Regions from separate parts of the Lysinibacillus sp. EB271-A1-10B genome, predicted to be linked through region 1. Evidence: riboswitches for the same ligand, from Rfam matches in the RefSeq annotation. Region 1 holds a riboswitch; each other region holds the start of a gene.
The links. A riboswitch is a leader RNA that binds a small molecule or an ion and turns the genes downstream of it on or off. The one in region 1 is predicted to bind cobalamin.
Positions count from the first base shown of each region.

Region 2: it holds a riboswitch for cobalamin, as region 1 does, so the genes downstream of both, AC3WSK_RS05285 (ABC transporter substrate-binding protein) here and AC3WSK_RS22005 (FecCD family ABC transporter permease) in region 1, are expected to answer to the same signal.
Region 3: it holds a riboswitch for cobalamin, as region 1 does, so the genes downstream of both, AC3WSK_RS15785 (ATP:cob(I)alamin adenosyltransferase) here and AC3WSK_RS22005 (FecCD family ABC transporter permease) in region 1, are expected to answer to the same signal.
Region 4: it holds a riboswitch for cobalamin, as region 1 does, so the genes downstream of both, cobT (nicotinate-nucleotide--dimethylbenzimidazole phosphoribosyltransferase) here and AC3WSK_RS22005 (FecCD family ABC transporter permease) in region 1, are expected to answer to the same signal.

Region 1 covers NZ_JBYTDL010000024.1:21,471-29,232, forward strand. The annotation lists gene AC3WSK_RS21975 (YcdB/YcdC domain-containing protein) at 1-694, shown strand, start outside; gene AC3WSK_RS21980 (MarR family winged helix-turn-helix transcriptional regulator) at 921-1,355, shown strand; gene AC3WSK_RS21985 (ring-cleaving dioxygenase) at 1,406-2,383, shown strand; gene AC3WSK_RS21990 (nitroreductase family protein) at 2,478-3,095, shown strand; gene AC3WSK_RS21995 (NADPH-dependent FMN reductase) at 3,373-3,915, shown strand; gene AC3WSK_RS22000 (biotin transporter BioY) at 4,266-4,862, opposite strand; cobalamin riboswitch at 5,029-5,220, shown strand; gene AC3WSK_RS22005 (FecCD family ABC transporter permease) at 5,485-6,531, shown strand; gene AC3WSK_RS22010 (heme ABC transporter ATP-binding protein) at 6,538-7,332, shown strand; gene AC3WSK_RS22015 (DMT family transporter) at 7,714-7,762, opposite strand, start outside.
Region 2 covers NZ_JBYTDL010000003.1:16,347-24,108, forward strand. The annotation lists gene AC3WSK_RS05280 (GTP-binding protein) at 1-1,576, opposite strand, end outside; cobalamin riboswitch at 1,717-1,903, shown strand; gene AC3WSK_RS05285 (ABC transporter substrate-binding protein) at 2,081-3,076, shown strand; gene AC3WSK_RS05290 (precorrin-3B methylase) at 3,138-3,803, shown strand; gene AC3WSK_RS05295 (PfkB family carbohydrate kinase) at 3,837-4,094, shown strand; gene AC3WSK_RS05300 (S9 family peptidase) at 4,282-6,270, shown strand; gene AC3WSK_RS05305 (GNAT family N-acetyltransferase) at 6,384-6,926, opposite strand; gene AC3WSK_RS05310 (class I SAM-dependent rRNA methyltransferase) at 7,175-7,762, opposite strand, start outside.
Region 3 covers NZ_JBYTDL010000012.1:22,625-30,386, forward strand. The annotation lists gene AC3WSK_RS15775 (C40 family peptidase) at 1-559, shown strand, start outside; gene AC3WSK_RS15780 (hypothetical protein) at 1,151-1,699, shown strand; cobalamin riboswitch at 1,930-2,119, shown strand; gene AC3WSK_RS15785 (ATP:cob(I)alamin adenosyltransferase) at 2,318-2,860, shown strand; gene AC3WSK_RS15790 (ABC transporter substrate-binding protein) at 2,864-3,823, shown strand; gene AC3WSK_RS15795 (tyrosine-protein phosphatase) at 4,045-4,812, shown strand; gene AC3WSK_RS15800 (MATE family efflux transporter) at 5,303-6,679, shown strand; gene AC3WSK_RS15805 (putative RNA methyltransferase) at 6,679-7,509, shown strand; gene AC3WSK_RS15810 (lysophospholipid acyltransferase family protein) at 7,591-7,762, shown strand, end outside.
Region 4 covers NZ_JBYTDL010000001.1:81,591-89,352, reverse strand. The annotation lists gene AC3WSK_RS00485 (glycerol-3-phosphate dehydrogenase/oxidase) at 1-957, shown strand, start outside; gene AC3WSK_RS00480 (alpha/beta hydrolase) at 961-1,875, shown strand; gene miaA (tRNA (adenosine(37)-N6)-dimethylallyltransferase MiaA) at 1,862-2,764, shown strand; gene hfq (RNA chaperone Hfq) at 2,856-3,086, shown strand; gene AC3WSK_RS00465 (rhodanese-like domain-containing protein) at 3,400-3,702, shown strand; gene AC3WSK_RS00460 (hypothetical protein) at 3,761-4,156, opposite strand; gene AC3WSK_RS00455 (DMT family transporter) at 4,485-5,357, shown strand; cobalamin riboswitch at 5,532-5,708, shown strand; gene cobT (nicotinate-nucleotide--dimethylbenzimidazole phosphoribosyltransferase) at 5,823-6,878, shown strand; gene AC3WSK_RS00445 (trimeric intracellular cation channel family protein) at 6,999-7,604, opposite strand.

The sequences.
Region 1 (7,762 bases):
TAAACATCACTATGATTTAGTATACTCTCCAGTTTATGATGGAAGCTTATTCAATAGTATTGATGCAACAACTGGTAAATGGCTTCAAGATGTTGATGATGCCAAAGAAAAACCAGCTATTTCACATCCAACAGCTGGAGGAGAATTAAATTATTTACTACAACAAAATGTATTAGAAGTTAAAGACCCAGCGAACTTTAACGCTGATACAGCTGTAAACAAGGGCGAAGCTTTGAAAATTTTAGTTAAATCATTAACATACGGATATTATGATTTTGGTCCTTATGGAAGAGGTGACGAGAAGCAATCCTTTAATAACATTGACAAAAAGCATCCATTATATGGAGTCGTTGAACAAGCTGTAGGCATGAATATTATACAACCTGCGGATCAATTTGCAGTAGATAAAGAATTGACTCGTCAAGAGCTTGCAGAATGGTTAGTACGTATATTAAATTTAGAGAGTGCTGCTAAGCATAGTGACATTTACAAATTAAACTTCGCTGATGCAAGCTCAATTAAACAGGAATACGCAGGTTATATTGCTTTAGCAAGTGCGATGGGTCTAATTGATGGACAGCAAAATAAATTCAATGCTACTGGGAAAGTGACGTATGCAGATTTGGCGATTTCTACAGTTCGTCTAGCAAAGGCTATTAATGAGGAAGACAACGGCCGCCATTACTACTATTAATCAGTAATCGATATATGAAGGGGCATCTCCTATTTTAGGGGATGCCCTTTTTAACTTCTTTCAGCAGTTGTTTTCTGTACCGAAAGCGAAACGGCAGTTACAAATATGACGAGGCATAATTGATGATTACAGTAAAACAAAAGGATTGCCGTTAATAATTTTATATGTTATTATTATCTCGAATTAAAGATAAATTAATTCGAAGTAAATGAGAAGAGGGAGTCGTATGAAGGAAAACAATCGTAATTTAAAAGCTTTTACGGTCTTGTTCCGGGCGTATCAAACGATTCAGGATGCAACAAAGAGAGATTTACTTCAATACGATTTAAATCAAACCGAATTTTCAGTACTTGAGTTTTTATATCACCATGGTGAGCAACCAATTCAAGTGATTGGAAAGAAAATTTTAATTGCAAGCAGTAGTATTACGTATGTTATTGATAAGCTCGAACAAAAAAGTTTTGTGTATCGACGAGCTTGCCCAAAGGATCGTCGTGTCACATATGTTTTATTAACATATGAAGGACAAACGTTGATGGAAGAAATATTTCCAAAGCATGAACAAAAAATTAATGAGATTTTTGAAGTATTAGATCAACAGGAGATGGACACAATGATCCTGTCTTTAAAAAAGGTTGGTTTAAACGCAGTTGAAAAATAAAAAATTTTACGTATATATCTCGAATTCGAGATAAATAGGAGGAACATAAAATGAATCATTTAAAAGGAATTCACCACGTTACAGCTATTACAAGTAGTGCGGAAGAGAATTATAAATTCTTTACTTATGTATTAGGGATGCGATTAGTGAAAAAAACAGTAAATCAGGATGATATCCAAACATATCATTTATTCTTTGCAGATGATAAAGGTAGTGCTGGTACTGATATGACATTTTTCGATTTCCCAAACATCCCAAAAGGTGTGCATGGAACTAATGAAATTTCCAAAACTTCATTCCGCGTGCCTACAGATGCGGCATTGGACTATTGGGTAAAACGTTTTGATCGATTAAATGTTAAACATACAGGTATACAAGAGCAATTTGGCAAGAAAACTTTATCATTCGTAGATTTTGATGATCAGCAATATCAACTTATTTCTGATGAAAACAATACAGGCGTTGCATCAGGTACTCCATGGCAAGATGGACCGATTCCTCTTGAGTATGCAATTACAGGCTTAGGTCCGGTTTTTATAAGAGTTGCTAATTTTAAATATTTCAAAGAAATGCTAGAAAAAGTGATGCTCTTTACAGAAATTGCAGAGGAAGAGGATTTCCATTTATTTGAGGTTGGTGAAGGCGGAAACGGTGCACAAATCGTTGTAGAGTTTAACGCAGTTTTACCAGTAGCTCGTCAAGGCTTCGGTACAGTACATCATGCTGCATTCCGCGTAGATGATCGCGCTGTATTAGATGAATGGACTGAACGATTTGAAAGCTTTGGCTTCAATACTTCGGGTTATGTAGACCGTCACTTCTTTGAATCACTTTATGCGCGAGTTGCACCACAAATTTTATTTGAGCTAGCTACTGATGGTCCAGGATTTATGGGGGATGAGCCTTATGAAACATTAGGTGAAAAGTTATCGTTGCCACCGTTTTTAGAGCCAAAGCGTGCACAAATTGAAGAGCTTGTTCGTCCTATAGACACTGTAAGAAGTACGATTACGTTCGATAAAGAATAAGAGTAATATTTTTAATTCCATTCAGTAGAGAAACACAAGCCTCGCTGAATGGAAATTACATATTTTTGAAAGAAAATGATTGGAGGTCAATTGGATGGAATTTGCAAAGGTAATAGATAAGCGTCGTTCTGTGAATAATTTTATAGAGGGCATTAAAATGAGCGAAGAAGATATACGTCCCATTTTGGAGGATGTCAAACTTGCTCCATCTGCCTTTAATTTACAGCATACTAATTACATCGTTGTTTTAGATGAAGAAAAAAAAGAAAAAGTAAGAGAAGCGGCATATGGGCAGTATAAAGTGCACTCAGCCTCAGCGGTTATACTTGTTTTAGGAGATAAAGAAGCCTATAAAAATACTGCTAACCTTAGTCAAGGGATGGTAGACTTAGGCATTATTAATGCTTGTGAGTTAGAAAATCTTGTCGAAGAAAATACAAAATTTTATGAAGAGCGCGGCGAGGAGTTTAAGAAAGCGGAAGCCATTCGTAACGCTTCACTTTCAGCTATGTTATTTATGTTGGCAGCCAAAAATCGTGGATGGGATACATGTCCAATGATTGGCTTTGATCAGCAACAAATGAGAGCCCTTTTTAATGTTCCGGAAACACAAGAAATTGCGCTAATGATTACAATTGGTAAGGAAAAAGAAAGTAGTCGTCGCTTGCGTGGTTATCGTAAACCAGTTGAAGAATTTGCAACCTATTATTAAAAGAAGCTGTATAAAATAGGGAGTTTCACAAATGGTAGGTTTGTGGCCAGTTGTGGGTTACTTTTGTTAAAGCGTATACTATGTAAATAAGTTGATTGGAGTGGAGGCTGGGCGACTTCTTGGGGATTAGCGTCACAGATGAGACCCTGGAGCGAGCATCGCGAGTGAAGCGGCTCATCGGACGCCCCCAGGAAAGCGCCCAGCCGGAACGGAAATCAACCACACGTTTTGGTGATGATCCAAATAATAAAGTAATGCACATTTAGGAGGAAATATTGTGAAAGTAGTAGCAATCGTAGGTAGTATCCGTAAAGAATCTTATAATCTGCAGTTAGCGAAATTTATTCAAAAGCGTTATGCGGAGAAATTAGATCTTGAAGTATTAAGCTTAAATGACCTACCAATGTATAACCAAGATATCGAAAATGAAGCACCGCAAACAGTATTAGATTTTAAAGCAAAAGTAAAAGAGGCGGATGCCGTTCTTTGGCTGACTCCAGAATATAATGGTACAGTGCCAGGTGTTATGGTTAACGCCATCGATTGGTTATCTCGCGTTGATAAAGTAATGATTGGCAAGCCATCATTCATGATGGGCGCATCAATGGGTAATTTAGGTACTGTTAAAGCACAATTACACTTAAGAGATATTTTATTCTCACCTGGAGTAAATTCACCATTGCTTAGTGGTAATGATGTTTATATCGGCGCAGTACACACTAAATTTGATGCTGAAGGCAATTTAACAGATGAGGGTACTATTAAATTCCTAGATGTAGTTATTGCTAACTTCTTAAACTGGATGAAAACATACGTTTAAAAATAAAAAACTGGAATCAGCACCGAAACGTGTGGATGATTTCCGTTCCGACTGGGCGCTTTGTTGCTGACGCTGCTTTCGCACAGAGTAAAGCTTCCTGGGGGCGTTCGATGAGCCGCTTCGCTTCGCTGCAGGGTCTCGGGCCAACACGATGTTGGTCACGAAAGCGTTATCACAGGATGTGATGCTTTTAGCTTTCGTTCCCCTATCGCTGATCCCCGAGGAGTCGCCCAGTCTACACTACAATCAACTATAAACGTTTTAACAAAAGTCATTTACAACTTTTGGTGATGAACCAAAAACTGTCCAATTAAGTATGTTATATACTTTTGGACAGTTTTTTTATCTCTTTATTTAATTGGAATTATTTTTAATACCTTTTGAAGACGGTATGCAAAAATACCCGCGAATATAGCTAAAATAATATCCTTTGGCAAAGGAGGCATCATCCAAAGCCATGCTATTTTATAAGTGAAAGCATCAGGCGCACTAGCCAATAGCTTATAGGCAAAGTACATCCAATTTGTCCCTAGTAAATAATTAATAGCAGTTGCAACTAATGCAGCAACTATATAGCTTTTCTTCGTTCCACTGCGTTCTACAATAAGCCCTGCGACAAATGCAGCTAATATAAAAGAGACAATGAAACCAAATGTAGGACTTAAAATTTGTCCAAAGCCACCGCTGAATCGTGCAAATACAGGTGCGCCTGCTAAACCGATGCACATATAAACAGTACAAGCGAGAGCCCCTTTTCTACTACCGAGAATAAGTCCCGCTAAAATAGCGAAAAATGTTTGCAATGTGATCGGTACGCCGCCTACAACCATGAAAGGTACAATGGACGTAATATTAGCTCCTATCATCATTAATGTTGAAAATAGTCCAATGTATGCAATATCTACTGTTCTTAATTTTTGATGTGTATGTTCCACAACGGTTGTCATTATTTCACCCCTAAAAAGTAAAGTTGATAATAATAGTGTAAAAAAATAAAGTTTTTGTGTCAACTTGATTGTTATTTCCGGTTAACGTAAAGGTGTTTTTTAACTTGATAAATGATTGATAGTATAGACTAACTATTGAAATATATGATAGAATTGTCATAATTTTAAATTATTCGATGCTAATGGTGTGACATCTTTTACAAAGTGTCACTTAAAAGGGAAGTCGGTGCAAATCCGACACTGTCCCGCAACTGTAACGAGGAGTTCTATGATGACTTAGCCACTGTTCTAGGATGGGAAGGCAATCATAGGTGCATTGATTCGAAGTCAGGAGACCTGCCATTTAGTTATAATTCCTGTAATGCCCACGAGGATGAAAGCGATTACGGACAATAGTAGAAGATAATCTAACTATGTTTAACTTCTTTAAGCGGGTGTCCAAACACACGCTGAAAGACGCGATTATGCCGAGGTTTAATTGATTCTAGGGTATTTCCATGCGCATGTGTATGGAATACCCTTTTTTCTTTCATTTATCTTCGTTCTGCTAATGTTAGCGAAGCATCAGCTACAATTACGGCTTGGTGAAATTGATGTTTAATGATTAGGAGTTAATAAACAGATGAATAGAAAATTTATGTTACTTTCAATGACCCTTTTTCTAGTACTTATAATTTCAATGACAATTGCAATTATGGTTGGATCGGTTTCCGTTACACCACTTTATGTATGGAAGGTTATCCTTTCTAAAATCCCTATTATACAAAGCTCAATCGTACAAGATTGGAGTCGCTCACAGGAAATTATCATTTGGCAAATAAGGGCTCCGCGTGTATTACTCGCTGCTATCGTCGGAGCAGGCTTGGCAATTGCAGGAGCAGCTATTCAGGCACTCGTTCGTAATTCAATTGCAGAACCATATATTTTAGGGATTTCTTCTGGAGCGACGGTTGGTGCCACGGCTGTCATCATTTTAGGTGCCTTTTCATTTCTGGGCGTTTATGCTCTGTCCGTATCAGCTTTTTTAGGCTCTCTCACAGCAATGGGGTTAGTTTTCTTCTTATCACATGTTGGCGGTAGAGTGTCCGTCTTTCGACTTTTACTTTCAGGGATGGCGGTGTCATTTATTTTATCTGCTATTTCAAATTTTATCTTAATGCTGTCGAAGCAAGAGGGGGGAATGAAGGCAGTCATGTTTTGGATGCTAGGAAGCCTAGCAGGTGCGAAATGGAGTATTCTTGTAATTCCTGCAGTCATTTTTATTGTAGTATTTGCCTTGTTATGGCTCAACTATCGCAGCTTAAATTTATTACTTCTTGGAGAAGAAGCAGCAGTTACATTAGGGGTTAACTTACAACAATTTCGAATACAGCTTATTTTATTAGTATCATTATTAACGGGTGTGCTGGTTGCTGTAAGTGGCTCAATTGGGTTTGTTGGTTTAATCATTCCACATATTGTACGGCTAATTGTAGGTTCAAATCATAAGTATGTCATACCGATTAGCGCATTATTAGGGGGGATCTTCTTAGTTTGGGCTGATGCACTTGCTCGAATATTAATTGCCCCTGAGGAAATGCCGATAGGAATTATCACGGCTTTTTGCGGAGGTCCATTTTTCATTTGGCTGCTACGTCGTAACAATTATTCTTTCGGTGAAGGAGATTAAAAATATATGACATTAGAAGCGAAACAAATATCATTCTCCATTTCTGATGAACGCATATTACATGAAGTAAATGTTCAAATAAAGGACAAGCAATTTGTTGGGTTGATCGGTCCTAATGGTAGTGGGAAGTCAACGCTATTAAAGAATATGTATCGTTTGTTAAAACCAGAAAGTGGAACAGTGTTATTAAATGAACAAGATATTCTAAAGCAATCGAGTAAAAATATAGCTAAAAATCTAGCAGTTGTGAGTCAAGAAACACCGGTCTTATTCGATTTTACAGTGCATGATTTAGTGAGTATGGGAAGAACACCCCATAAAAAACTATTGGAGCTTGATCAAGAGCAAGATTTTCAAATCGTAAAGGATGCACTGAAGCAAACGGGTATCGTTCATTTAGAGAAACGTAGCTATAGCTCTCTTTCAGGTGGCGAAAAAAAGCGTGTGATGGTTGCACGTGCCCTTGCTCAGCAAGCACAAGTGCTTATTTTAGATGAGCCAACAAATCATCTAGATATTCAGCATCAATTGCAGCTTATGGATCTAATCCAAACCTTACAATTAACAGTTGTTGCTGCAATCCACGATTTAAACATTGCGGCTATGTATTGCGATCAAATTTATGTTTTACAGCAAGGTCGAATTGTTTGTTTTGGCACGCCAGAAGAAGTACTTACACCGGCATTATTACAAGATGTATTTGGGGTTTATGCCGATATTCAAACACATTCACTGACAGGTAAGCCATATTTAACGTATATCCCAGAGCAATTCACGAAGGAAGCTTTAGAAACTACATAAAGTGATTGATATATCAAAGCCTATTATGTCAAAAAAATTAAGGTTGTAATTATGGTTTTTGGCAAAGCGAGGGGTTGATTTCCGTTCCGACCGGGCGCTTTGTTGCTGACGCTTCGCTTTCGCACAGTTAAAACATTTGTTGCTGCCCGCTTCGCTTTCGCACAGAGCAGAGCTTCCTGGGGGCGTCCGATGAGCCCCAAGGAGTCGCCCAGTCGTAACGAAGATCAACCACTGTATATAGTATATATCTTCTGGCCTGTCACTCTAATTAATAGTGATAAAATCCTCAAGATACACTATTTACATAGTTATAAAATAAAGTTTCAACGAAAAAGTTTATTTCAAAAGGCTTATTCACAGTATTAAAGAATTGAAGTCAAATTAAGATACTGCTTTTAAGCCTGCCACACCAATGATAATGGCGATGATA
Region 2 (7,762 bases), on a different contig from region 1:
GGTAGTACGGTTCTAGTAATACATTTTCTGCTTGTTCGAGCCCTTGTCGTAATGCACGGAATGTTGCTTCACGGAAATCGCCACCTTCAGTATGTTTATTATGTGCGCGTCCTGTTAAGAGTGTGAAGCGAATATCTGTAACTGGAAAACCGGTTAAGAGACCATGGTGATCGCGCTCGAATAAATGTTTTTCAATGAGTCGTTGATGTCCAATTGATAAATCATCGGCATGGCATGCATTGATAAATGTATTGCCGGTGCCGCGAGTATTTGGCTCCATCAATAAATGGACTTCTGCGTAATGCTTTAAGGGCTCGAAATGGCCGTAACCTGTCACCGTTGTGGCGATCGTTTCCATATATAAAATCTGTGGTTCGCTAAATGAAATATCTAGCGAGAATCGATCATGAAGCACTTCGATAAGAACCTCGAGTTGGATGACACCCATAATATGTACATGAATTTCTTGGAATTTTTCATGCCATAGCACACGTAATGAAGGTTCTTCTGCTTCAAGAATACGGAAAGTTTTTAACACGTCCTTTATATGCTGAGCGCCTTCATAATGTACTTTTGCCTGTAAAGTTGGTACTAACTCAAAGGGCTGAGAATTACTCGAACAACCAATGATATCGCCGATGTTTGCTTGACTAATCCCTTTTACTGCGAAAATCTCCCCAGCCTCTACCTCTTGAGAAGTTTCATACCGGCTGCCATTGTAAAGTCGAATCTCGGTCACTTTTTCAGTCACGTCTCCAAATGAAAGTTCATCACGGACATGTAACGTTCCTTGCAAAGCTTTGATAAAAGTTAAGCGTTGATGTCCATCATGACGAATTTTAAACACCTCACCTTGAAACGGAGCATTGTTATTAAATTGTGTCTCTGTTAGGAGGGGGAACTGTGTTAGGAATTCCTTTATTCCACTATCTTTTAAGGCAGAGCCAGAAAAGCACAAAAAGGCCTTTTCCTGTTTAATCATCTGAGATAAATGAATAAGGCAGCTAGAGCTATCTAATGTTTCATTGAGAAAAGCATCGAGAAGATGTTCATCACGTTCGGCAAGCCACTCCATTATGTCGTTTGAAACATAGTCGGAACGGAGCGGTTCGTCTACGAATAGAACATCTGCAGAGCAATCCTTTTGAAGCGCAGCCATTACGGCTTCAACATTTGCTCCTTCACGATCAATTTTGTTAATAAAAAAGAAGGTTGGAACGTGATATTGGCGTAAAAGTTGCCACACTGTTTCAGTATGACCTTGTATTCCTTCGACAGCACTAACAATAATGATGGCATAATCCATAACCCGAATGGCACGCTCCATCTCTGGAGAGAAATCGACGTGCCCAGGTGTATCGATTAACGTATATGTATCATTTCCAAGCGTCATGCGGCCTTGCTCCGCAAAAATTGTAATGCCTCGCTGACGCTCCAGCTCATGATTATCTAGAAATGTGTCCTGGTGATCCACTCGTCCACGGGCTTGAATACTGTTTGTATGAAATAGTAACTGCTCAGAAAATGTTGTTTTACCGGCATCCACGTGAGCAAGTACTCCAATTGTTACATGCATAAAAAGATCCTCGTTTCTATTCATTCATTTAACAACATTGTAACAGAATTGGTATAAAAAATATTTCATATAGTGTTTATGTCGCAATAGTGTTAATATATGTATGATTGTGAATCTACTGTCAATCAATATATTCAACAAAATAAAAACGACGTATTGGTGTAAATGACCTTTGTTATTTGCTTAAAAGGGAAATCGGTGCAAATCCGATGCTGTCCCGCAACTGTAAATGGGGAGTCTATACAAGATGCCACTGTAGCCACGCTATGGGAAGGCGTATAGATGATGAACCTAAGCCAGGATACCTGCCAATATTTATTTATTTATTTATTACTGAATCCACGAGGATGGGGATAGTGAACAGGTTGAAAAACCTTTCTTTTGCTATGCTAACCTCTTGGAAACAAGGGGGTTTTTTTATGCCCTTTTCTAGAATCGCTACCAGGTAGCAAAGGAGTCTAAACGATTTCTTACTATATATTTAACATCAAAGGAGAAGAGGACATGAAGAAATGGAAAAGCTTATGGCTAGTCTTTGCGATCGCATTGGTAGCTATATTGGGTGCATGTAGTGAAAAGGACAAACAAGAATCTGCTACACAAGCTGAGAAGGTAGAGCCTTCACAAGCTGAAAAGTCAGACATAACGATAGAAAATAATGGAACGACGCAAGTATATAAGGAAGCCCCCAAAAAAGCGATTAGCTTAAATCAGCACGTGACAGAAATTATGTTGGCTTTAGAGCTAGAAGATTCAATGGTAGGGACGGCGTACTTAGATGACAAAATTTATGAGCCCCTACAAGCGGCCTACGATAAAGTGCCTGTGTTAGCAAAACAGTATCCTACAAAAGAGCAGGTTATTGATGCAGAAGTAGATTTTTTATTTGGTGGTTGGAAAAGCGCCTTTGGAGAGAAAGGTGTTGGTACACAAGAAGAGCTTGAAACATTAGGCATTCACACTTATTTACATACAGCCTCAATCATGACGAAACCAACTTTAGACGATATTTTCGCAGATATTCGAAATATCGCAAAAATTTTCCGTGTTGAAGATCATGGAGAAGCACTAATAGAAAAAATGACAAAGGATGTAGAGGATATCCGTGCAAAATTACCGCAAGATGGAGAAGACCTGCCTGTTCTAGTGTTTGATAGTGGTGATAAAGAAGTCTTCACTGCAGGACAAAACATTATGAATGAACTTGTTACGATGGCCGGCGGTAAAAATATTTTTGGTGATGTAGAATCAGGCTGGACTACGGTGTCCAAAGAAGATGCGGTAGAACGTAATCCAGCAGTCGTAGTTGTCATAGATTACGGAGAAACATCAGCGAAAGCAAAAATAAATTTTTTGAAAAATGATCCAGCCTTGAAGGAAATGGAAGCGGTCAAAAACGAACGCTTTGTGATCCTACCACTTTCTGCCGCGTCTGAAGGAGTACGTGCTGCAGAAGCCATTCAAATTTTGGCGAAAGGCTTCTATCCTGAGAACTTTTAAGCTATCCAATAAATTGGGGGCTAGCAATTGGCTAGCTCCTTTTTCATAAGGAGAAGTATTTATGAATGCATTCCGTTCGAATATACCGGACAAAACCTTCGAAAAGTTAAACAATAATGGGGATTTTACTCGCCTTGCCGTAAGCCCAGGCATTATTAATAAACATTATACCCCTGCACAATTCCAAACAATGGCAAAGGTTATAGGGGAAACTGGTGCCATAAAATACTCTGCCTCTTACAGCATATTATTATCTATCTCAACAGTAGAAGTTGAAAAGAAGATTGAGGAGCTAGAAGATGCTGGCCTTTACGTGGCAAAGCAAGGGCCAATTGTAGCGATGAAAGCGTGTGATTTTTGTGATGGTGACAAGATGGAGGCAGCACCAATTACAGAAAAGCTATATCATTCATTAGAAGGAATCACTGTCCCTACAAGGTTACGTGTAAACGTCAATGGCTGTGCCTCCGCCTGTTATAATGCGGTATATGATGATATTGGGCTTGTTTATCAAAAGGATAGCTTTGATGTCTATTTAGGAGCAGTACCGATGGGAGCGAATGCAACAGCCGGGACACTCTTTGCGAAAAAGGTAGGAGTAGAGCTTATTGAAGGCTTTTTAAAGCAAATCATTGAACTTTATAAGGAACATGCTCGTCCGAATGAACCTTTTTATAAATTTCATCGCAGAACAAATTCTGCTGATTATTGGAAAGATTTAAGCTGACTCATTATCGTAATGTGGGCTCGTAGCGGCTGATTGCGTCTGCTGGTCGTTACACTTGGATCAAAAGGCTCTTTTTATATGAATCATGAAGAAAGTGGGTGGGTTCCAGCGTTGAGCGTTGACACAATAGATACAACTGGTGCCGGAGATGCATTTAATGGCGCTTTGGCAGTAGGACTATGCCGGGGAGATTCGCTTCGAAGTTCGATCGATTTTGCCACGAAAGTTGCCGCTTATGTCGTTACACAAATGGGGGCACAACCGTCAATCCCGGATTCACTCTTGAAATAAATGATAGCCGTAGCTCTTTGTAATTATTACGAAGCAGCTACGTTTTTTTATAAGTAAGTCATTAGTTGATATTCGAAATCCTCTTTAGGATAAAAAACAATTTCTCCAAAAAAGCAGGAATAATACTTAGTGTATCGAAATATTGTACTAAGTAACCAAATTTTCATACAAAGGGGATAGGGAAGTTATGACATTGAAACAAGGGATAAAACCAGAAGATTTATATGAATTAAAAGCAGTGGCAGATCCACAAGTATCACCTGATGGAACAGAAGTGGTGTATGTACAGACTCATATTGATGAGAAGAAAAAGGACTATGTATCTAATTTATTTTACATAAACTTGAATGATAAAAAACCGCAACAATGGACATTTGGGGAAGATAAAACGCATTCACCTGTTTGGTCTCCGGATGGCAGTAAAATCGCGTTTGTGTCATCGAGAAATGGCAAGCCACAAATTTTTGTTCTTTCTAAAGCAGGCGGGGAAGCGAAACAAGTTACGAATTGTAAAAATGGTGTGACATCGCCTACTTGGTCTCCTTGTGGAGAGAAAATCGCCTTCTCTGTACAGCTTGGTAAAGATGAAAACATTGATGATAAAGTTGAGAACAATCAAAAGGAAGAAAAAGAGCTAAAACCACTTGTAATAGATAAGATGAAACATAAATCAGATGGTGCTGGATTTATGGATATGGAGCAATTTTATCAAATTGCGATCGTTCATCTTGCATCAGGAGAATTAGAGCTACTGACGGAAGGGAAACATAATTTACAGCTTGGTACATGGTCACCGAATGGAAAATACCTTTCGTACATTGCGGACTTAACAGAGGATCTAGACTTTTCATTCATAAGTGATATTTACTTATTAGATTTAGAAACGAAACATGGTCGCAAGTTAACAGATGGGTCAGGGGTGTTCTACCAAACTTCATGGTCTCCGAACAGCCGCTTCATAGCTTATGTTGGAGGTGAAAGAGAATTTGAAAATGCAACACAACCAAAGTTATGGATTTATGATTTGGACAATGATAATCAGACATGTGTAACGAGTGAATTTGACGCGCCTGTCGGTGATTTTGCTATTGGTGATTTCCTTCAAGGTGTTGTTCCTCCGCGCGTTCAATGGTTAGAGGATAATAAAAGCTTTTACTTCCAATTGACAGATCAAGGAAATACATCGATTTATTTTGGCAATCTATCGGGAGAATTATATCCAGCTATTCATGATGATCAATATGTATATGGTTTTTCGCTTGATCCTAAAAATGATAGAGCGGTAGTCGCGATCGGCACGACTACAAATCCTGGGGATCTATTTTACGTAAATTTAAATACTGGTGAAAAAGAACAGCTTACTACAGTTAATGAAGAATTTTTAAAGACGCGAGCAGTATCTGTTCCAGAAGCAATTGAATTTGAAGGGGCAGATGGCTGGAAAGTTAACGGCTGGATGATGAAGCCTATTGGATATGAAGAAGGGGAGAAATATCCACTTATTCTAGAAATCCATGGTGGTCCGCATGCAATGTATGCTAACTGCTATTTTAACGAATTCCAAATCCTTGCTGCACAAGGCTTTGCGGTTTTGTATACGAATCCTCGCGGAAGCCATGGTTATGGTCAAAAATTTGTAGATGCAGTACGTGGTGATTACGGGGGCAATGATTATAATGATCTAATGGCTGCTGTTGATTATGCCTTGGAGCAATATGATTTTATTGACCAAAACCGTCTCGGCGTTACAGGTGGAAGCTATGGGGGCTTCATGACAAACTGGATTGTCGGACAGACAAATCGCTTTAAAGCAGCTGTTACGCAACGTTCCATATCTAACTGGATAAGCTTTTATGGCGTAAGTGATATCGGCTATTACTTTACAGACTGGCAAATTCAGGGGGGACTAAAGGATATAGAGAAGCTATGGCAACATTCACCACTTAAGTATGTGGACAATGTGGAGACGCCACTTTTAATTTTACACAGCGAAAAAGATTATCGCTGTCCGATTGAACAAGCAGAGCAATTGTTTATCGTCTTAAAACATCGTAAAAAAGAAACGAAATTTGTGCGCTTCCCTGAAGCCAATCATGAACTTTCAAGAAGCGGAAAACCAACATTACGAATTAATCGACTAGAATATATTAGAGATTGGTTTGTGGACTATCTATAAAAGAAATATGGGTGGCTTAAGAAGTGGAAGTACTTCTTTGGCCACCTTTTTTATAGGGAGGGAAAAACCTTTTCATCTTGAGGAAGGAAATAGATGATTGAAATACTATTTAGCTATTCATTAATAATTCCGTAAAATACCAAATCCTCATATTTTCCGTCTTTAATGATGTGATCCTTTAAAATTCCTTCTTGTTTCATGCCGATCTTGTCCATTACTTTCCCAGAAGCGGGGTTCGTTGAAAAATATCGAGCAAATACTTTATGCAATTTCTTTTCTTCAAAAGCGAATTGTACAATAGACTGCGCCGCCTCAGTGGCATAGCCTCTTCCCCAATACTCCTCGCCAATCCAATAGGCGATTTCTCCATGCTTAAAACGTTTATTATTCGATAATGCAATGGCTCCATATAATTCGCCGGTTTCCTTATCTGTAACTGCAAACTCGTACGAAATATCCTGCGTAAAATTATCGTAATGATGTTCCATCCATGATAATGCATCATCTAAACTATATGGATAAGGTAGGTACATGGTGCTTTTGTAAATATTATAGTTATTGCAGAGCTTTGCAACCGTTTCTGCATCAGTTGTTTCAAATAATCTAAGAACGAGCCTTTCTGTTGTAATCAATAATTTTTCATGAACATATCCCATTCAATCATCTCCGTTAATTTATAGTTTAGCTCATCACCAAAAGTTGAGAACGCATTTGTTTAAACGTATGTCATGTGAATAAGTTGATCTTCGTTACGACTGGGCGACCCCTTGGGTGGTGATAGAACTATAATTTGTAAATTACATTATAAGATAATTGTAAAATTTGAACAATTGTAAAAAGGATTATCTTTTTTCTCCAAAACAAAAAGACAGAATCATTTGGGCGTGATTCTGTCTAATTTCATTTAGTTAAGTTTTTGAATAAAAACAACTTTTAAGTAATTGAATTCTGGATATTCACGTGTGGCACGGAAATCCTTTGGTAAGTTAAATTCTTCAACAATTTTATAGGCTGTTTTAGTTTCTTTAAATGCTTGGTCAATAAAGCTCTTGAACTTTTTCATCCCAAAGCTTGCATTGTTCGTTGAGGCAACGATGATACCGTTTTTCTCCGTAATAGCAATTGTATCTACTAGTAATTTAGGGTAGTCTTTCGCAGTTGAGAACGTTCTTTCCTTCGTACGTGCAAAGCTTGGTGGATCTAATACTACAAGGTCAAATTTTAAATTGTGACGCTGAGCATATTTAAAATAGTTAAAGACATCCATCACTTTAATGTCCTGTGATTCGTAGTCTATGCTATTCACGCTAAACTGCTCAATTGTTTTGGCTAAACTACGTTTTGCAACATCTACACTTGTTGTTTTTACTGCTCCTCCAAGTGCCGCTGCGACAGAAAATGCCCCCGTATAGGAGAACGTATTAAGCATATGTTTACCTTCTGCATAACGTTCACGAATGGCAAGTCTCACTTCTCGTTGATCAAGGAAAAT
Region 3 (7,762 bases), on a different contig from region 1:
AGAAGAGCGTTTAGAAGCAGAACGTAAAGCAGCAGAGGAAGAGGCAGCTCGTTTACGTGCACTTCAAGCAGCTACTCCAGTTGTACAAGCAACAAACAACAATGCTAACACTAACGATAATGGCAATAGCAATGATAATAATAATGGCAAAGCTAACAATGAAAAATCATCACAAAAAGTGGTTGTTGGTTCAGGGGCAGGCACTGCATCTTCAGGTGATGCTATTTCAGTTGCGAAACAATTCCTAGGTCGTAGCTATGTTTGGGGCGGTAGTAACCCATCAACAGGATTTGACTGTTCTGGTCTTGTACAATGGTCTTACAAACAAGCGGGTGTAAATTTACCACGTACAGCATCACAACAATATTTAGCAACACAACGTATTTCAGCAAGTGAAGCACGTGTAGGTGACCTAGTATTCTTCAGCTATGGTTCAGGTATAGCGCATGTAGGTATTTACTTAGGAAACAACACAATGATTGATGCTCAAAATAAAGGTGTTGTCATTGAATCACTTGATTGGTGGAATCAATATTTAGTAGGCTTCGGTCGTATTTAATAAGCCGTACTATTATATAGACGATTAAAATAGCGAAAAGGTTATCTTTGTAAAAGAAATTACAAGGGTAACCTTTTTTTATTATTTGACGGTACTGGAAATTATCAACTGTTTAAACTATAGTTAAGATTCTACGACTAAACCTATTAGGCAAACGCATAATGTTATTCATTAGTTTAGGCTCGACTACTCGGTCAATAATGAGTAAAATAACTTTTGTAATGAATAAATTTACATAAGTTGATATATTTATAACTATAGCCCCAGTTATAAAAATGATAATACAGCCGAAAAAAGAATTAGCATCAATTTTTCGTTATTGCGTATTTCGCTTTGACTCAATCGTGAGATAACTCCAATAATAATCCTAACGAGTATTCCTCTGTCTTCATATAGCTAAAAGAAAAGATTCTTGCATATTGAACGCCATTTCTGATAATTTTGAAATATACGATTGGGATCTTGCTCTGAAATTACAATTATATGAGACTTTTAATTTGTAGTAGCAAAGTAACGCATGATGGTAAATGAGATAACACTTACAAGTACACTATTTTTTACGTTCTGAAACAATAAAGGTAGGGATGAATCATGGAAAAAGAGATTTTGCAACTTTTTAGTAATTTAACAGAGCGTGACCGTGATATTCAATACAAATCATACGAAGAATTAATGAAAATTATGCAGGAACCAGTTGATTGGACCTATTCAGTTTGGGAACAATTAGTTCAAACTCTTACATACAAAAATGGACATGTACGTGCAAGTGCTGCACAATTTTTATGCGCACTGGCAGCAAAAAGCGATCCTGAAGAAAGAGTGTTAGAGGACTTCTTAAAGATTTGGGCAGTAACGTATGATGAAGAAACAGTCACTGTGAGGCATACTTTACAGGCAATTTGGAAAATAGGCTTAGCGGGGCAGGTACAAAGAGATTTAGTCGTATCATATTTGGCTAAAAGATATCAAACGTGCTTAGACGAAAAGCACCCGACATTAATACGCTATGATATTATTGTATCCTTTAAAAAGCTATTCGATGCAACAAATGACCCAAAGCTACTAGAAATTGCACAGCGTTTAATTGAGGAAGAGAAAGATGTTAAATCCAAAAAGAAATATAAAAATGCCATCCGATAAAAGTTATGAAAATGGCTATTTTTTGAAAATCCTTTCATTATAAAAAATAAAATGCTTTAACTTATAAGGCATAACAAATATTTGCACGAGCAGGATGAATACCCAATGGGGCAGTGAATATATCCGCGTGCATACGGTAATACCTGCATGATTTTTATCCATCGTTGTTTATTCTAAATTCCACAGCTATTTTTTCCTATCAATCTATGATAAACTGCATAACAAGTGAATAATTCTTGCAGAATAAAGGTGCTGAACTATAGCATAATCGGGAATTCGGTGAAAAACCGGAGCTGTTTCCGCAACTGTAAGTACAGAAGTCATAAAGATATACCACTGTCGAATTATCCGATGGGAAGGTTTTTTATGAATGTAGTGAACTGTACAAGCCAGGAGACCGACCTTTGTTTGAACGTATAGATAACTCTTCGGAAGCTAGGAGAATATGCGGCAAATACATAGGCTATGTCGTATTTATGCGACACTATTTATGCTATTTTTCGTTGTTTCCTTAGGAGTGGGAACAACGTTTTTTTTTATGCGCTTATAGTTCACCTGATGTAAGACGAGGTGTTAATAAGGTAAGAATTTTTCACGAAGGAAAGCGGGGACTTAGATTTGAAAAAAGATGCACGTTATTCTTGTTATCCATTTATGCGTGAAAAGGCATCTACAGTAGATTTTGAAATTCGAACGGATAGCCTAACAACACATATTGGTGTAGCATTGGCGGCGGTTAAAAAAGAAACGGTAGAGGTAGTAGCAGATGATTTACTTGCCATTTTGCCAATGGCTTACCATGTAAATGGCTCAGTCCGAGGCAAATTAGCTGTAACTGAAGATGATTTGACTTGGCTTAGTGATCGCTATGATTTCTATGTTAGTCATGTTAAAGAGGAAATACAAAACTTTGTATTACCCCAAGGAACAGAGGCAGCTTCTGCATTACATTTATGTCGTAGTGAGGCGAAAAAATCATACCGTGTTTTGCACAAAGTATCTGAAGAACGCGAAGTACCAGCTATTCTCTTTGATTATTTAGGATTGCTAGCCAATGTATTTTTTGTAATGGCTGTCTATATGAATCAGCATGCAGGTATTGCTGAAATACCGTTTATTAGTAAGTCATACCCGATGAAAAAGAAAAAGGAGAATCAATGAAAAATGAAGAAAATGTTTAAGCTACAATGGCTTTCTGTGTTGATGTTGGCACTTGTATTAGTTGGCTGTGGCACGAAAGAGGATACAAATAAAGATACTGTTTCTAAAGAAGATCAACAAGTTGAGAAAACTACTAGCTATAAAGTTAAGGATGACCGTGGTGTAGAAGTAGAGTTTAATGCAGTACCTAAAACTATTGTTTCATTAAAACCGAGTAATACAGAGATTTTATTTGCGCTAGGTGTGGGTGATAAAATAGTTGGTGCGACTGAGTATGATTCGTATCCAGAAGAAGCTCAAAAAATTGAGCGTGTTTCTGATTCTACAATATTCAATAGTGAGCGTATTTTAGCGTTAAAGCCAGACGTCGTTATTGCCTATACAACTGGAGACGATGAAGAAAATTTAAATGCCTTAAAAGGTCTCGAAGATGCGGGTATTAAAGTGTTTGCCATTCAATCAGCTAAATCATTTGATGATGTTTATGGGGATATCGAACAAGTCTCAGCGGCTATGGGCATCAAAGATAAAGGCGAAAAGTTAAATGAAGATATTAAATCTAAAATTGCAGATGTCCAAGCAAAAGTTAAAGATGTGAAAGAACCAAAAAATATCTATTTAGAAATTGGTCCAAAGCCAGACATCTATACAGCTGGTTCTGATACATTCCAACAAGAGATTTTAAATGCTGCAAACGTTAACAACGTTTTTGTTGAACTTAAAAGCTGGGCAATGGTATCTGAGGAAGATGTCATTGCGAAAAATCCAGAAGTCATTTTAACAACAGTAGGCAATGACTCAACGGGAGAAATTCTTTCTCGTGATGGATGGAATTCAATCACGGCCATTAAAAATAAAGCTGTTTATTCTATAGATAATGATATCTCAAACCGTCCAGGTCCACGTATTGGCGAAGCTGTTGAGTTAATCGCGAAAGCAGTATATCCTGAGTTATTTAAATAATTGATATTGAAAAATAGTATTTTGGAGCTGTCCTTTATCAAGGGCAGCTTTTTTGATGAATAAAAAGGATAACTGCTCCACCCAAATAAAGAAACACTCAAATAAATCCCCTTGTTGCTCTAAGTAGTGTACGACATTCCCTAATGCGAAAATTGGTATTATATCGAATTGTTCTATAAAATAGAGATAAGTATGTTTGCTAACAGGGAGGGGTGCAGTGAGTGAAACAGTTTGATATGAATATTATTCCGTTTGAGGCAGTTAATAATTTTCGGGATATGGGTGGTTATAAGTCAAGAGATGGGCGTGCTGTTAAGAATGGTTTGATTTATCGTTCAGCCGCACTTGGTAAAATGACGAAATCAGATAAAGAGCGCTTTGAAACGCTAGGTGTGAAAACAATTTTTGATTATCGAGACAACCATGAGGCTCAAAATAATCCTAATCCGATATTCCCGTATGCCAAGTATATTCAAATACCAGCTAAAGGAAATCATGCTTTTGAGATGCCTACAAACGCTGGTGGAAAAGATTTTTATAAGGTTGTAAGCCCGGAGATGTTTAGAGAATTTTATGCACAAATGCCTTTTAATAATGCCTCATTCAAAGAGTTAATAGCAACGATTCAACAACCTGAAAATTTAGGGCTTGTTCATCATTGTGCAGTCGGGAAGGATCGAACAGGTATTGGCAGTGCGCTTATTTTACTTGCTTTAGATGTCCCTGAGGAAACGATCATGGAGGATTATTTAGATACAAATGTACATTTACGTTCCTTAGTCGAACGAATGGCTCTAACCATTCAGCAAGATTATAGCGAACAAGAATTACAGCAATTTTATGCCTTAATGTCTGCCCGTGAAGACTATTTGCAGGCAGCATTTGATGCAATGGATAGCCGATATGGCTCTAAGACAGCTTTTTTAGAGGAAGAGTTTGGGTTAACAACTGAAAAACGTAACCAATTGCAGGACTATTGTTTATTATGATAAGAAACCCTTTCACATAAAATTGTGAGAGGGATTTTTTGTGTATTGTATTATCTTTGCATAATCTTTTAATTCATATTGGCCAAAAAGCTTATGGAAGCATTATGCCGAGGCATAATTAGGTGTTTCATTATAAAAATTCTTTACAGCCTAAAAATCTATGATAAGATACTATATATTTTTAACTTCTTTCAGCGGTTGTCCAAACACCCGCTGAAATATAGGAACTCAGTCTAAAAACGCCACGTCCTGTGGCATTACCGAAATGACCGACATCGTGTCGGCCCTCGTGTTGTTGCTGTCGCTGCGCTTTCGCACAAAAAACATTTGCAGCCCTAAGCACAAAGCCGATTCCAGACGTAATTATACCGAGGCATAATTGATTGGGCAGTAATTTATCTGTATAGATGGTAAAGAAGGTAGTTGAAAGTTGGACAGCATGTGAAAATCTTTACGAAACGATTAGGAGAAGTGAAAAGTATTGGCAGATATATTAAAAGAAAGTGATATTAAAGAGACAGATAGGTTAAGTTTATTCCATTTGACATGGCCGATATTTTTAGAAGTATTTTTATTTATGTTAATGGGACTAGCCGATACTTTTATGCTCAGCGCTTTATCAGATAATGCTGTATCAGGAGTTGGTGCAGCCAATCAATATATTCATATTGCAATTTTAATACTTGAGGTAGTTGGTAACGGTGCTTCCATTGTTGTATCTCAATATTTAGGTTCAAGGCGATTTTTTGAGGCTGCGAAGATTTCCGCTTTAGCAGTTACGATGAATTTGGTTGTTGGACTAATGATGAGTATCTTATTTTTCTTCTTTTCAAGTCATTTAATGACCATGATGAACTTGCAAGGGGAAGTGCTTAAATACGCTCAAAGCTACTTGGTAATCATCGGAAGCTTTATTTTTTTACAGGCTATTATAAACGCTTTAGCAGCAATTATCCGTGTACATGGATGGACAAAGCAAACGATGTATGTATCACTAGGTATGAATGTGCTACACGTTGTCTTAAACTATGGTTTAATCTTTGGTAACTTAGGATTACCGGAGTTAGGTGTAAAAGGTGCAGCTATTTCCTCAGTGGTAAGCCGTGGTTTGGCAGTTCTTGTGTTTTTCTGGCTGTTGTACCAAGTCATGGAAGTGAGAATGAAGCTGAAATATTATTTCGAGTATTCAAAGGAATATGTTCAAAAAATATTAAATATAGGCTTACCGTCAGCATTTGAGCAGGTGCTTTATCAGTTTTGTCAGATTGTCTTCCTTTATTATGCAACTTACTTAGGCACAGAGACACTTGCGGCGAGACAATATGCCATGAATATTTCGATGTTTACGTATTTATTTGCGATTGCCATCGGAACAGGTACGGCTATAATTATTGGACGAAGCGTCGGTGCTGGTAAAAAGGATCAAGCTTATCATCAGCTTTGGACGAGTGTACGCGCAGCTTTTGCTTTTACAATCACTATGGTTGCAGTTGTAACGATATTCCGTAAGCAACTTATGCACGTTTTTACAGATAATCCAGAGGTAATTGCCATCGGAGCATCTGTCCTAGCATTAAGTATTCTCCTTGAAACAGGGCGAACAATGAATATTGTAGTTATTAACTCATTGCGTGCCTCAGGGGATGCAAGATTTCCAGTGAAAATTGGTTTCTTATCAATGGTATGTATGAGTCTCCCGCTTGGATACTTGTTTGTATTCGTTTTACATTGGGGGCTGGTAGGTATTTGGTTAGCAATTGCGGTAGATGAATGGATGCGAGCTATTATCGTATACTTTAGATGGAAAAGTCGTAAGTGGGAGCGTTTTGCACTTGTTTCACCTACAGAACCGAAGGAGGAAAATTAATGGGGGCACTTTCTAAAAGAGCTGCAGGGGCAGCGTTAATGGATAAAAATATAAAGCTTTTTGCTTGTCCAATTTGTCAGGAATCAATGGATGTTTTTGAGCAAGGTAGATTAGTATGTTCCTCAAATCATTCTTTTGATATTGCCAAACAGGGCTACATCAATATGCTGACACATGGTGCCGTTTCTAAGTACAATAAAGAGCTTTTTGAATCTCGAAAAGCGGTTATTGATAGTGGTATTTATGATGTAGTAGAAGATAAAATCGGAGAGCTAATTGCTAATGCAGAAACCGTACTTGATACAGGATGTGGTGAAGGTTCACATTTAGCTCGTATTATGGTAAAGAAACATGGTATAGGAATTGGTATTGATATAGCGAAGGAAGGCATCCTTGCTGCATCTCGACATTATCCAGAGCAAATGTGGTGTGTTGGTGATTTAGCGAAAAGTCCATTTGCAAGATCGAGCTTCGATGCCATATTAAATATTTTATCGCCGGCCAATTATGAAGAATTTAAACGACTATTAACTCACAATGGTTGTGTTGTTAAGGTTGTACCTCAAAGTGGATACTTACATGAGCTTCGAGCGCAATTATATGCGGATTCTACTAAAGAGTCGTATTCGAATGAACAAATAGTTGCTCGGTTTAAAGAAAGCTTTACCGATGTTAGCGTAGAACGTATTACATATACGGTACCGCTAGCTAAAGAGCTTGTACCAGCACTGCTGGAAATGACACCAATGGGCTGGCATAAGAAAGAAGGATCCAATATCCTGTTAAATGAAATTACGATTGATGTTGATGTATTAGTGGGAAGAGTCTAGATATTTTCATCTGTAATTGCAGTATACTGGTCTTTTCGATTACAATGGGGATAACTATTGAATAAGGTAGGAATGAAAACAGTGTATAAATTTATAGCAAATGTTGTAAAAGTAATCTTAAAATTAACAGGTTCGAAAGCGCGTGTATATGAAGAGCAAAACTTACCGAAGGAAGGTGGGTTTATTATTGCGTGTACACACACGGGCTATGTTGATATTTTAAATCTTGGTGTTGCAGTATGCCCTCGAGAGA
Region 4 (7,762 bases), on a different contig from region 1:
TGGGTAGATGAAGTCCGTCAAAAGGATAAAGTAGTAGACAAAAAACAATTACGTCTCACAAAAGGGGTCCATATTGTCCTTGATCAAAAAGATTTTCCATTACAGCAAGCCGTGTACTTTGATATAGTGGATGGGCGTATGGCCTTTGCAATTCCACGTGATGGTAAAACGTATGTAGGAACAACAGATACAGTTTACGAGGGAGACCCTACACATCCGGTCGCTACCCGAGAGGACGTTGATTATTTAATTGTAGCTGCAAAAACAGTGTTTCCAACTGCAAATATTTCAAGAGATACGGTTGAATCGTCGTGGGCAGGTGTGCGTCCACTTATTTATGAAAAAGGCAAGGATCCATCCGAAATTTCACGCAAAGATGAGATATGGACGGCTCCAAGTGGGCTAATAACAATTGCCGGTGGTAAACTGACGGGCTACCGTCAAATGGCAGAAACAATCGTTGATAAAATTGTAAAGATCCATAAATATAAGCACGCAAGTCCATGTGTAACACGTGAGTTGTCACTTTCCGGTGCAAAGGGCATTAATGCCATTAATTTCCCTGATTATAGTTCTTATAAAGCTAAAGAGGGCGTTCAGTATGGCCTTAATTATGATGAAGCAAAACAACTTGTACAAAAATATGGGACAAATGTTGACGCATTATATAACCAGGTGAAATTTTTACATGAGCACGGAAGTACGATGCCTTTAGTTTTACATGCCATGTTACTTTATGGCATAGAAGCGGAAATGGTGTATACGCCAAGTGATTTCTTTATTCGTCGAACAGGCTTATTATACTTTGATATTGATGCAGTAAAACGTTATAAACAGCAGGTCATTCAAGTGATGCAACAACATTTTAACTATACAGAGTCACAAAGAAATACTTATGTAGCTCAACTAGAGCAAGCTATTTTAGATGCAACAAATTTTGCAGAGGAAGGAGTGTAGGTAATGCGTTATATTGAAATGTCAGATGGCCATTTTCTGTTTATTCGAACATTAAAACCATCGAAGCCATGTATTGGTCATATTCATATATTGCATGGCATGGCGGAGCATAGTGAACGTTATGTTACATTTGCCAATAGCCTAAACGAAGCGGGCTATGCAGTGACAATGCATGATCATCGAGGGCATGGAGAAACAGCGGCCTATAATGGCACATTAGGTTTTTTTGCTGAACAAAATGGGTTTGATCGTGTCGTAGAGGATGCGCATGAAGTAGTAACATTTTTGCATGAACAATTTGCAGATGTACCATTAATTATATTTGGTCATAGTATGGGATCGTTCATTACTAGAAGATATATACAATTGCACAGCGATCAAGTGGATCACGTGATTCTTTGTGGAACAGGGAATGTTACAGCATTGCATACGATGGGGAATTTAGTAGCAAAAGTATTAGCCAAACAGCTTGGTAAAGAGACAGAGAGCAAGTTATTAAATAAGCTGAGCTTTGGTAGCTTTAATAAACAGTTCCCGAATTCGAAGACTGCTTATGATTGGTTATGTTCAGTAGAGGACGAAGTGGAAAAATATATAGATGATCCGTATTGTGGCTTTATCCCAACAAATCAATTTTTTGTCGATTTAACAACAGGTTTCAGGTCGTTAAATCGTAAAAGTGAAATAGCAAAAGTGAAAAAAGACTTACCGATATTATTGATAAGTGGTAGCAAAGATCCAGTAGGAGAACAAGGTCAAGGTGTATACGCTGTTGCAGAACAATTTACAGAAGCAGGCATACAGGACGTGACGGTCTACTTATTTGAGGATAAGCGCCATGAAATCCTAAACGAGGATAATCGAGAGGCAGTCTATCAAGTTTTATTACGGTGGTTAGAAAAATATGATACAAGATAAAATACAACAGGCAGAGGTCGTAGCAATCGTAGGACCTACAGCATCTGGGAAAACAGCATTAAGTATTGAGTTAGCAAAAAAATATAATGGAGAAATCATTAACGGTGACTCCATGCAAATCTATCGAGACTTAGATATTGGTACAGCTAAGATTACGGAAGAAGAGATGGAGGGTGTACCCCATCATTTACTAAGTTTCAAAGAGCCAACAGAATCCTTTTCAGTAGCAGACTATCAAAAATTAGTGCGAGCTAAAATTGCAGAAATTCAAACGCGTGGCAGGCTACCGATTATTGTAGGGGGCTCAGGTTTATATGTGCAGGCAGTACTCTTTGATTTTCAATTTACAGAGGAGCAGGTAGATGAGGTGGCACGGAAAGCCTATTATGAAGAACTGGAAAAATTAGGCCCAGAGGCGATGCATGCTAAGCTGAAAAAACTTGATCCACAAACAGCGGAGACTATTCATCCAAATAATACTCGCCGTGTCATACGTGCGTTAGAGATGATTGAGCTTAGTGGCGTTTCAAAGGCATCCGAAGAACAAAATCGTGGAGAGGTTCCACTGTACAATCATGTGATTTTAGGGCTCGGGCAAAATATGTCACGTGAAGTGCTCTATGATCGTATTAACCGTCGTGTTGATATAATGATGGAAAAAGGACTTTTAGAAGAAGTAAAGGGCTTATGGCAGAGAAATATTCGTGGTGTGCAATCAATCCAAGCAATCGGCTACAAAGAATTATACGATTACTTAGATGGTAAATGCTCTTTAGAAGAAGCCGTTGACAGCTTAAAGCAAAATTCTCGCCGCTACGCGAAAAGACAGCTAACATATTTCCGTAACAAAATGGATGTATATTTTGTTAATAATGAAGAAAAACTTTGAATAATTTCTAAAAATTACTAATTGCTAAATTGGTAGAACATGCTACTATAGGAATGAAGAGGTAGAAAGAGAGTATAGGGAGGTATATTTGATGAAATCAATTAACTTGCAAGATACATTCTTAAACCATTTACGTAAAAATAATGTCTTTGTAACTGTGTTTTTGTTAAACGGATTTCAGTTAAAAGGAACTGTGAAATCCTATGATAATTTTACAGTATTATTACTAGATGCTGATAGCAAACAACACCTTATTTACAAACACGCTATTTCTACATTTGTTCCAGCAAAGCAAGTGGATTTTTTAGAGACAGGTGAATAGATCATTCATCATCAAAAGTTTGGGAATCAGATTTTATAAAACGTTTACCATTTGAATAAGTTGCTCTTCGTTACGACTGAGTGACTCCTTGGGGATTAGCGATTTAGAGGAACGAAGGCTAAAAGCATCACGTCCAGTGATAACGCCTTCGTGACCAACAACAAAGCGCCCAGTCGGAACGGAAATCAACCTCACGTTATGGTAAGGAGCCGTAAAAAACTATACTTAAACAGTTAGTGTTCTTGACACTAGCTGTTTTTTTGCCTTCAGGCTATAATGTAAGAGGAAATTGACATTTTGGAGGACTACACAGATGAAATCTATGGATACAACAGAAATAGTAGAACTATTAGATGCAAACGAAGACCTATTCATTATTGATGTTCGTGAAGAGGATGAGGTAGCTCAGGGTATGATTCCTGGTGCTCAGCACATTGCTCTTGGGACAATCCCTGAGCGCTTAGAAGAATTAGATACTGCTAAGCCATACATTATCGTTTGCAAGGCAGGCGGACGTTCAGCAAATGCTTGTGCATATCTAGAAGCTCAAGGCTTTGACGTAACAAACCTTGAAGGCGGCATGCTTGCTTATGATGGAGAGTTAGAATTTAAATAATGACATACTAAAAAAAGAAAGAGCCTTTCAATATTCGCTCTTTCTTTTTTTATTGCGCTTATTTTTTTAGTGAGTCTATAATAAGGCTAAAATTTTTTTCGAAATGATTGTATGGATTTTCATTTTTTAGCTCCCGGATCTTTAGGTTATAACTGGCAAAGTTTAAACCGGCACCGTAAATTTGTAATGCGCCATTCGCAAGATCTCCTCTCTGAAGGTGTTCTATACCTTCCATTAAGAAGTTTTCGCTCTCATCGAAGTGACATTCAGTAATGTTTTTATCTCCACTGTGAAATAACTTTAAGTTTTCAATGATTTTATTCGCTGTATCTTCACTTATTGAAGCGTCTACATTGATTAATATTTGGTTTATCGGTTTTACTAGCTGAGCATATCGGCTATCATAATTCTCGCATGTTTCAGCAATTGCGTTTCTTAGCTCTTTTGTGTCCAACGTCTCTTCACCTACCTTTTTAATTTTGTCCTGCCTTAGATTTTATTAACTCCCAAACTTATTTAGCACACCAGTTTTCATTAATTTTTATCGTTTTGGCACTTATCAAAAGATAGCATCTAGCATTAATATTCTTGCGCACGAATATTCAGAAATGTGTTACAATTAAAACCGTTAAGGAGGGATAAGTATGTATCGAACAATAGCACCCCCAACAATGTCTTTACAGTAGAATCTACTGTTTAGGCATTCATTAAAAGCTTGCTAATTCTCAATAGATTCTACTGTATATCGGAGACTATATACATGTAGAAAGTAGGAATTAGAAATGAGCGGAAAACCATCTTTTATTGTATCGATGATTATTTTTGGCGCTGTCGGTGTTTTTGCAAAATATATTAAGTTGCCTTCAAGTGAAATAGCCTTTTGGATGAGTCTCATTGGCTCTTGTTTTTTACTGTTGATTTTCCTTTATAAAAAAGAAAAATTTACGAAAACAACTATTTTGCAAAATAAATGGCCAATGATACTTTCGAGCTTTGCTTTATGTGGCAATTGGATTTTTCTTTTCCAAGCGTACAAGGAAACAACCATCGCAAATGCGGCACTAAGCTACTATTTTGCTCCAGTACTAGTAATTTGTTTATCACCAATCGTTTTGAAAGAGAAAATAGTTGCACGGAAAATCTTTTATGTTTGTGTTGCGCTAGTAGGCCTGTATTTTATTGTCCAAAGTCAAACTACCGAAACGAGCGAACATTATGTCGGAATTATCTATGGGCTTATTGCAGCTTGTTTCTATACAATAGTTACATTCACCAATAAGTATATTCATGGCTTAAAAGAGCCCGATAATACGATTATTCAGCTTGCTTTAGCAGCGTTATTCCTCGCACTTTATCTTGTGGGGACTAATGGGTTCAAAGTAATACAAATCGATATAAAATCAATTAGTTTACTTATAGCATTGGGCATCGTCCATGCTGGGATCGGCTTCTATCTGTTCTTTTTCGGAATGCGTCATTTAAAAGGGCAAAGTATAGCTATTTTAAGCTATATTGATCCGCTAACATCATTACTGATTTCGGCGATAATTATTGGAGAAAAAATGACGACCCTACAAATAATAGGCGCTATTCTTTTGCTCGGTGCAACATGTCTGAGTGAATTAGACAAAACAAAGTTGATCTCACAGCGATAAACAAACAGGAAGCTCCCAAGCCTTTATGCATGGGAGCTTCTATTTTTGCTTAATGACATACTATAAAAAATAATTAAAGAGAAAAGGGACCAGCATATCCGTTCACTAAAAAAACCATGAAGCTTGAAAATTTAAAATGTTGACACATTAAACACTTTGACGTAAATTAAAAATAATTGCATAAAAGCATTAGGTGCCCATTGCGGGAGAATAGGGAATAAAGTGAAAAGCTTTAGCGGTCCCACCACTGTAAAAGGGAGTTTCATAGAGAATGCCACTAGCATCGTTCTGGGAAGGTTCTATGAAATGTTGAAATTGAGCCAGGAGACCTGCCTATCTGCTTCGTATTATATAGACGATGGAAAAGTCTGTAGTTTATTTGTTATGGATAAACTACAGGCTTTTTATTTTTTTCTCTAAATCATTCTTCGAGTAACAAGGGCAAATAAGAAAGGGGAAATTTTCATGCAATTATTACAACAAACGATCCAAAACATTCAAAGTGCAGACCACAAAATGATGGGGCAGGCAAAAGAACGCATAGATGCACTTTGCAAGCCTCCTGGTAGTTTGGGGAAGCTGGAAACTCTAGCTGTGCAACTATCCGGTATTACAGGTGAACTATATCCTGCAATTGATAATAAAGCAATTATTGTCTGTGCCGCGGATCATGGTGTCTGTGAAGAAGGAGTGACGCCGAATCCACAAAATGTGACGGTCTTCCAAACGCTAAATTTCCCAAGAGGAGGAACAGGTGTCTGTGCTGTCGCGAAAATAACGAATGCAAAAATTGTTACGGTAGACGTTGGGGTTAAAGAGGATATTCCACATGATGCTGGTGTCATCATTAAAAAGATTAAATATGGTACGGATAATATGGCAAAGGGTCCTGCTATGTCAAAGGAAGAAGCCATTCAATCAATTGAAGTAGGAATTGAAGTAACTACGGAAGAAATCAAAAAAGGGATAAATGTACTCGGGACAGGTGAAATGGGTATCGGTAATACAACACCTAGTGCTGCTATATTATCGGTTCTTCGCGAGTGTCATCCGAATGAAGTGACAGGCTTCGGTGCAGGAGTCGGACCAGGAGGAATAGCACATAAAGTAGAAGTCATCCACAAAGCTATAGCATTAAACAAACCAAATCGTCATGATGCTATTGATGTTCTTGCAAAAGTCGGAGGGTTAGAAATTGGCGCGATGGCAGGGGTAATACTTGCTGCTGCTGCACATCGCAAACCTGTTGTTATTGACGGCTTTATTTCTACTATCGCTGCTCTAATTGCGTACGAACTTGAGCCAAACGTAAAAGACTATATTATTCCTTCTCATGCTTCTGAAGAACCTGGTGCAAAAATTGCTGCTGAAATGCTCGGAATTGAACCAATGCTACAAATGAATATGCGATTAGGAGAGGGCTCTGGTGCAGCTTTAGCCTTTCCTATTTTGGATGCAGCAAGCTCTATGATGAAAAACATGACTACATTAGAGGAAGCTATGTTACTGTTGAAAAAGTAGATTTATTAATCTTTAGGTACTTATTGTCGCTGCTGTGGATGCACGGCGTTTGTGAAAATAAGAAAAATTCAAAACAAGCCCAAATCTGATATTTGGGCTTGTTAATATGCAACGGTATAGCTATGCTCGATTCAACTTCCGCAACGGTAACCGCCATTTCTTCGTATATGAAAGTATTCTTAATACTGTGATCACACCAAATAATACATATAAAAAGATATCCCCTGAGAAAAGTTGAAGTCCGATAATAAGCCCGGCTAGTGCTGCCCAAACACCATAAATTTCATCACGGAGGACTAATGGTTGTCGTCTAGCTAATAAATCGCGAACAATTCCACCACCTGACCCTGTTAAGACAGCAGCTACAATAACTGCACTAATAGGCATGTCGAGCTTTACAGCATAGAGAGCACCTTGAATGGCAAATGCGGATAATCCGATAGCATCGGTAAAATTGCCCCAGCGATGCCAATGCTGAATAAGACGGTGCGGAAATAAGAAGAATAGCGTAATCGCTGCAATGGCAATTTGGAACATCATATCTTGACCCCAAAGTGTAGTTACAGGTAAACCTATCAATAGATTTCGTATAGCTCCACCACCGAAAGCAGTTACGATACCGAGTATATAGACACCGAATAAATCATATTCTTCTTCCATTGCAATTATTGCCCCGGAAATAGCGAAGGCAATTGTTCCAATGATACTAAAAACCTCCCAAGCCAACCCTTTCACCCCTTAAGTGAATAAAATCATTTCTTGTTGTAGATTAGTTACTAATACGAACTAGAAAACATTAAAGTCTTCTTTTTTGTATCAGAAGCAAAGAAAGCATCGACTTATGATTTGGAATTATCAGATATTAAGTATCTAATTATAGCAGA